One region of the Streptomyces sp. NPDC091387 genome, then DNA from elsewhere that is predicted to be linked to it. Evidence: riboswitches for the same ligand, from Rfam matches in the RefSeq annotation. Region 1 holds a riboswitch; the other holds the start of a gene.
The links. A riboswitch is a leader RNA that binds a small molecule or an ion and turns the genes downstream of it on or off. The one in region 1 is predicted to bind thiamine pyrophosphate.

Region 1 (3,303 bases):
CGCACGATCTCCTCCGCCACCAGCTCGCTGTTGGCCACCGTGCCCATGCTGCTCTGGGCGATCGAGAACAGCAGCAGCAGTGGAAGCGCGGCGCCCGCATAGGCGAGCACCAGGGTGTTGACCACGGACGCGATGTGGTCCCGTCCGATCCTGATCCCTGCCCGGTAGAGCTGCTTCGCGTTCATCGTGGGGTCCGCCTGGTGGAGTTCCCAGACCGCCGACGTCTGGGTGACCGTCACGTCGTCGAGCACTCCCAGCGAACCGATGATGACGCCGGCCAGAAGCAGACCGCTCATGTCGATGTGCGGATACAGGCCGTGGATGAGGCCGGTGCTGTCGTCGGTGTTCCCGCTCAGGCTCGCCCAGCCGATGAAGAGCGAGCCGAGGAGCCCGATCAGCAGCAGTGAGATCAGGGTGCCGATGACGGCGACCGAGGTGCGGGCGGTCAGCCCGTGGCAGATGTAGAGGGCGATCAGCATGATGGCACTGGCCCCGACGACCGCCACGAGCAGCGGATTCGAGCCCTGCAGGACGGCCGGGAGGATGAACAGGGTCAGCACGGCGAACGACAGGGCGAGCGCCACCAGTGCCATGACCCCGCGCAGTCGGCCCACGACGACCACCGCCACGGCGAAGATTCCCGCCAGCAGCGCCATCGGGAACTTCCGGTTCACATCCGTCACGGAGTACTGGAGGTCATGGGGCGCGTCGGGGGCGTACGCGACCACGACCCCCTGCCCCTCCCGCAGCTGTCGGGGTGCGTCGGGCTGGACCACCTCGATGAAGGTGCGCCCCTTGTCCTCGCCGCTCGTGACCTCGACCGTGGCCTTCTCGCAGAGTCCGGCCCCGTCGCCACCGGTGGCCGGGTCTCCCGTCGACGGCGTGGTCTCGCCGCTGGTGGGCAGTTGGGCCGCGTTCACGTCCTTGCAGTCGACCCTGTCGATGTTCACCACCCTGGCCTGCTGGGTCTGCCGGTCGAACCCGACACCGGTGCGCTCGTGCGCCGGCGCACCACCGGGCCAGAGCACCAGCAGACCGACAGCGACCGCGGCCGCGAACGGGATCAGCACGGCGGCGATCACCTTGCGCAGGTGCTTGGACACGGGGGCGGCGGGGCCGTGGCTGTGCGAGTGGGTGTGCTGATGGCCCGGCTGTTCGGGAACGGTACGAGGGGCTGTCACCGGCCGATCATCGCAAGAACAGGGCCCTCTGTTCAGCACACCCGCGAGGGCGTTAGCGTGGTGGCACCTTTGCACACGCGGGAGCTCGGAGCACCGGGCTGAGAGGGCGCTGATCTCCGTACGTCCGTACGGGACACGCTGCGCCGACCGCCGAACCTGTTACCGGGTAATGCCGGCGTAGGGAGTAGGTCTCATGACCACAGCGGACGCACGCACGCCTGCCTCCAATCAGAGCGACGAGGCCGGGAAGTCCATCGGCTGGCACAAGGGATACGTCCAGGGCGCGCGCCCGGACCTCCGGGTGCCGGTCCGTCAGGTGCACCTCACCAACGGCAAGGACGTGGCGCTGTACGACACGTCGGGGCCGTACACCGATCCCGCCATCGACACCGATGTCCGCCGCGGACTCGCACCTCTGCGGGAGAACTGGATCATCGCCCGGGGCGACACCGAGGAGTACGCCGGCCGGGCCGCGCGGCCCGAGGACGACGGGTTCAAGCACACCTCACCGCGGACGGGGTCTCCCCTGCCCGAGCGAAGCCGGGAGCTCGGGGAAGGACTGCGCAATCTGGACGCCGTCTTCCCCGGCCGTCCGCGCCGGCCGCGGCGCAGCCGGGACGGGCGCCCGGTGACCCAGCTCGGGTACGCCCGGCGGGGCGAGATCACCCCGGAGATGGAGTACGTGGCGATCCGGGAGAACGTCGAGCCCGAGGTGGTGCGCGAGGAGATCGCCGCGGGCCGGGCCGTGCTGCCGGCCAACGTCAACCACCCGGAGATCGAGCCGATGATCATCGGCAAGCGGTTCCTGGTGAAGGTGAACGCCAACATCGGCAACTCCGCGGTGACGTCCTCCATCGAGGAGGAGGTGGACAAGATGACCTGGGCGACCAAGTGGGGCGCCGACACGGTCATGGACCTTTCCACCGGCCGCAACATCCACACCACCCGTGAGTGGGTTCTGCGTAACTCCCCGGTGCCGATCGGCACCGTGCCCCTCTACCAGGCCCTCGAAAAGGTGGACGGCAGGGCGGAGGAGCTGACCTGGGAGATGTACAAGGACACCGTCATCGAGCAGGCCGAGCAGGGCGTCGACTACATGACGGTCCACGCCGGCGTGCGCCTGCCGTACGTTCCGCTGACGGCCCGCCGCAAGACCGGCATCGTCTCCCGGGGCGGCTCGATCATGGCCGCGTGGTGCCTCGCGCACCACAAGGAGTCGTTCCTGTACGAGCACTTCGAGGAGCTCTGCGAGATCCTCGCCTCGTACGACGTGACGTACTCGCTGGGCGACGGGCTGCGCCCCGGATCGATCGCGGACGCCAACGACGGGGCGCAGTTCGCCGAACTGCGCACGCTCGGCGAACTGAACACGGTGGCCAAGCGGTTCGGCGTCCAGACGATGATCGAGGGCCCGGGGCACGTCCCGATGCACAAGATCAAGGAGAACATCGACCTCCAGCAGGAGCTCTGCGAGGAGGCGCCGTTCTACACGCTCGGCCCGCTGACCACCGATGTCGCGCCGGCGTACGACCACATCACCTCGGGCATCGGGGCCGCGATGATCGCCTGGTGGGGAACGGCGATGCTCTGTTACGTGACGCCCAAGGAGCACCTCGGCCTGCCCAACCGGGACGATGTGAAGACCGGGGTCATCACCTACCGGATCGCGGCCCATGCGGCGGACCTCGCCAAGGGGCACCCGGGGGCGCAGGAGTGGGACGACGCGCTGTCGGACGCCCGGTTCGAGTTCCGGTGGGAGGACCAGTTCAACCTGGCGCTCGATCCGGACACGGCACGGGAGTTCCACGACGAGACGCTGCCGGCCGAGCCGGCGAAGACGGCGCACTTCTGCTCGATGTGCGGTCCGAAGTTCTGCTCGATGAAGATCTCGCACGACATCCGGCGTGAGCACGGCGGTTCGCAGTCGGAGATCGAGGCGGGTATGGCGGAGAAGTCCAAGGAGTTCGCGGCCGCGGGCAACCGGGTCTACCTGCCGGTCGCGGACTGAGGCACGGCGCGTCGTACCGGCGGGCGCGCGCCGGCCGGTACGACGCGCCGGCGTCCCCCGGACCCGTCAGTCCATCTCGTGTTCGGGGCCACCGAAGTCGGGACTGGAGAAGTC
Region 2 (3,303 bases), on a different contig from region 1:
CTCCGCCCTCCCCCAAGAGCCTGTCCACATATCGGATATCAACATCCGTTGTGCGTACCGTTACTGACGGGCCGCCGACTTCAGCGGTACGGACGCGTCAGCGGCCCGCTCCGGATCGAGCCGCGTCCCGGCCTCGATGAGCCTGCGCCCCTGGATCAGGTCGCGCGGGCGGCCGACGGCGAGCACGGCGACCAGGACGTCGTCGCGCAGCCAGCACACCGACCAGGCGGGACCGGCCGGATCGCCGCGCCACAGCAGGGTGTCCGCCCCGTCGTGGTGACCCGCGTACTGGACGAACCGGCCGAACTGCTCGGACCAGAAATACGGCACGGGGTCATAGGCGGGCGGCTCCGCCCCGCCCCCGCCGGCCGCGCCGATGATCTGGGCGGCCGCGGTCCGTGGCCCCTGCAGGGCGTTGTCCCAGTGGTGGACCAGCAGACGCGCCCCGTAGCGCGCGGAGGGGAACGAGGCGCAGTCGCCGACGGCGTACACATCGGGCAGCGAGGTGCGCAGCGCCGCGTCGGCGGTCACCGACCCGTCGGGCCCGAGCCCGATGCCGGAGCCGGCCAGCCAGCCGGTGGCGGGCCGTGCGCCGATCCCGACGACGACCGCGTCGGCCGGGAGCGTGCGGCCGTCCGCCAGGACCACGCTGCCGGGCTCGACGCGGGCCACCCGCGCCCCGGTGAGGAGTCCGGCGCCGCTCTCCGCGTACCAGGCGGCCATCGGGGCGGCGACCTCCGCGGGCAGGGCGCCCGCGAGGGGGCGGTCCGCGGCCTCGACGACGGTGACCTCGCAGCCCGCGGCGCGGGCCGCGGTGGCGAACTCGGCACCGATCCAGCCCGCGCCGACGACCACGACGGTGTGCCGCGCCTCCAGGACGGGCCGCAGCCGCGCCGCGTCGTCCAGGGTGCGCAGCAGATGGACGCCCGGCACACCCTGCGAACCGGGCAGCACGACGGGTTCGGCGCCGGTGGCGATGACCAGGACGTCGTAGGGGACGGGCCCCGCGGAGGTGTCCAGCTCATGGTCGCCGGCGCGCAGGCCGGTGACCTCGCAGCCCAGCCGCAACGCGACGCCCAGTGCCTCGAAGTCGATGTCGAAGGCGGATTCCTCGGCCTTGCCGAGCAGCACCGCCTTGGACAGCGGTGGGCGGTCGTAGGGCTGATGGGGTTCGGCGCCGATCAGGGTGACGGCGCCGGTGAAGCCCTGCTCCCGCAGGGCCACCGCCGTCTGCACGCCCGCCATGCCCGCGCCGACGACGACCACCCGCCGCCCCGCCCGCTCCGACTGCCGCTCCGGCCGCTCTGCCCGCTGCTGCTCGTTCACCCGTCCACCTTAATCAACTGACGGTCCGTCAGGAAAGTGGTCCGCCGTCCTGCTCGCACCCACCGCCCTCCCGGGCCCCTCCTCGGGACGGGGTCTAGGGTGGCCCACGTAGAACACTCGCGGGAGCCCGGACGCACCGGGCTGAGAGGGAGGCTGGACGGCCTCCGACCGTACGAACCTGATCCGGGTCATGCCGGCGAAGGGAGGGGCTGGATGCCCATGCGCACCCACCGCGCCAGCGGGTCCGACGTCCTCGTCATCGGGGGCGGCATCATCGGCCTGGTGACCGCCTGGCGGTCCGCGCAGCGCGGTCTGGCCACCGCGGTCGTCGATCCCGACCCCGGCGGCGGGGCCGCCCGGGTCGCGGCCGGGATGCTGGCCGCCGTCACCGAACTGCACTACGGCGAAGAGATGCTGCTGGGCCTCAACCTCGCCTCCGCCGCGCGCTATCCGGCGTTCGCGGCCGAGCTGGAGGCGGCGAGCGGACAGGACATCGGCTACCGCGCCTGCGGCACCCTGGCCGTCGCGCTGGACACCGACGACCGTGCCCATCTGCGGGAGCTGCACGAGTTGCAGCGCCGGTCCGGGCTGGAGTCCGAGTGGCTCACCGGCCGTGAGTGCCGGCGCCTGGAGCCGATGCTCGCGCCGGGCGTACGCGGCGGACTCCGGGTCGACGGCGACCACCAGGTCGACCCGCGCAGGCTGGCCGCCGCGCTGCTGACGGCGTGCGAGCGGGCCGGGGTCGTCTTCCACCGCCACCGGGCCGAACGGCTCTCGGTGGCGCGGGACCGGGCCACCGGGGCCGTGCTGGCCGACGGTTCGGAGCCGGCCGCCGATCAGGTGGTGCTCGCCGCTGGCAGCCTCAGCGGCCGGCTCGCGGGGGTGCCCGAGCACGTCCTGCCGCCCGTCCGCCCGGTCAAGGGCCAGGTGCTGCGGCTGACCGTACCCACCGCGTACGCCCCCTTCCTCAGCCGTACCGTGCGGGCCGTGGTCCGGGGCAGTCACGTCTACCTCGTGCCGCGCGAGAACGGCGAGCTGGTGATCGGCGCCACCAGCGAGGAGATGGGCTGGGACACCACCGTCACGGCGGGCGGGGTGTACGAGCTGCTGCGCGACGCCCACGAGCTGGTGCCCGGCATCACCGAGCTGCCGCTCACCGAGACCCTGGCCGGTCTGCGCCCCGCCTCCCCCGACAACGCCCCGCTGCTCGGCCGCACCGCGCTGCCCGGCCTCCACCTCGCCACCGGCCACCACCGCAACGGGGTGCTGCTCACTCCGGTCACCGGCGACGCCATGGCGCGGCTGCTGGCCGGCGGCGAGCTGCCCGAGGTGGCCCGCCCCTTCTCCCCCGGCCGTTTCGCGGCCGCCACCCCCGTCCGACAGGAGCAGCCCGCATGACCGCGCCCGTCCCCCTCTCCGTGTCCGTGAACGGCGAGACCGTCGCCGTCGCCGCGGGCACCACCCTGGACGCCCTCGTCGCGACCCTGACCGAGGCGCCCTCGGGTGTCGCGGCCGCGCTGAACGAGACCGTCGTGCCGCGCGGCCAGTGGTCCGCCGCGGCGCTCGCCGACGGCGACCGGGTCGAGGTCCTGACCGCGGTCCAGGGAGGCTGACCGTGTCCGACGACCTGTTCACCCTCGGGGACACCGTCCTCGGCTCCCGGCTGATCATGGGAACGGGCGGGGCGCCCAGCCTCGATGTGCTGGAGCGCTCGCTGATCGCCTCCGGCACCGAGCTGACCACCGTCGCGATGCGCCGCCTCGACCCGACGGTGCGGGGCTCCGTGCTCTCCGTACTGGAGCGGCTCTCCATCCGCGTCCTGCCGAACACCGCGGGCTGCTTCACGGCGGGCGAGGCCGTGCTCACCGCCCGGCTGGCCCGCGAGGCGCTCGGCACCGACTGGGTCAAGCTGGAGGTGGTGGCCGACGAGCGGACCCTGCTGCCCGACCCGATCGAGCTGCTGGACGCCGCGGAGAT

Region 2: it holds a riboswitch for thiamine pyrophosphate, as region 1 does, so the genes downstream of both, thiO (glycine oxidase ThiO) here and thiC (phosphomethylpyrimidine synthase ThiC) in region 1, are expected to answer to the same signal.

What each region holds. Positions count from the first base shown of each region.
Region 1 covers NZ_JBIVTZ010000016.1:62,960-66,262, reverse strand. Annotated here, with positions in the region: gene ACIQM0_RS29725 (YibE/F family protein) at 1-1,181, opposite strand, end outside; TPP riboswitch at 1,249-1,382, shown strand; gene thiC (phosphomethylpyrimidine synthase ThiC) at 1,375-3,189, shown strand; gene ACIQM0_RS29715 (hypothetical protein) at 3,256-3,303, opposite strand, start outside.
Region 2 covers NZ_JBIVTZ010000003.1:151,947-155,249, reverse strand. Annotated here, with positions in the region: gene ACIQM0_RS07560 (NAD(P)/FAD-dependent oxidoreductase) at 61-1,245, opposite strand; TPP riboswitch at 1,436-1,548, shown strand; gene thiO (glycine oxidase ThiO) at 1,546-2,724, shown strand; gene thiS (sulfur carrier protein ThiS) at 2,721-2,939, shown strand; gene ACIQM0_RS07545 (thiazole synthase) at 2,942-3,303, shown strand, end outside.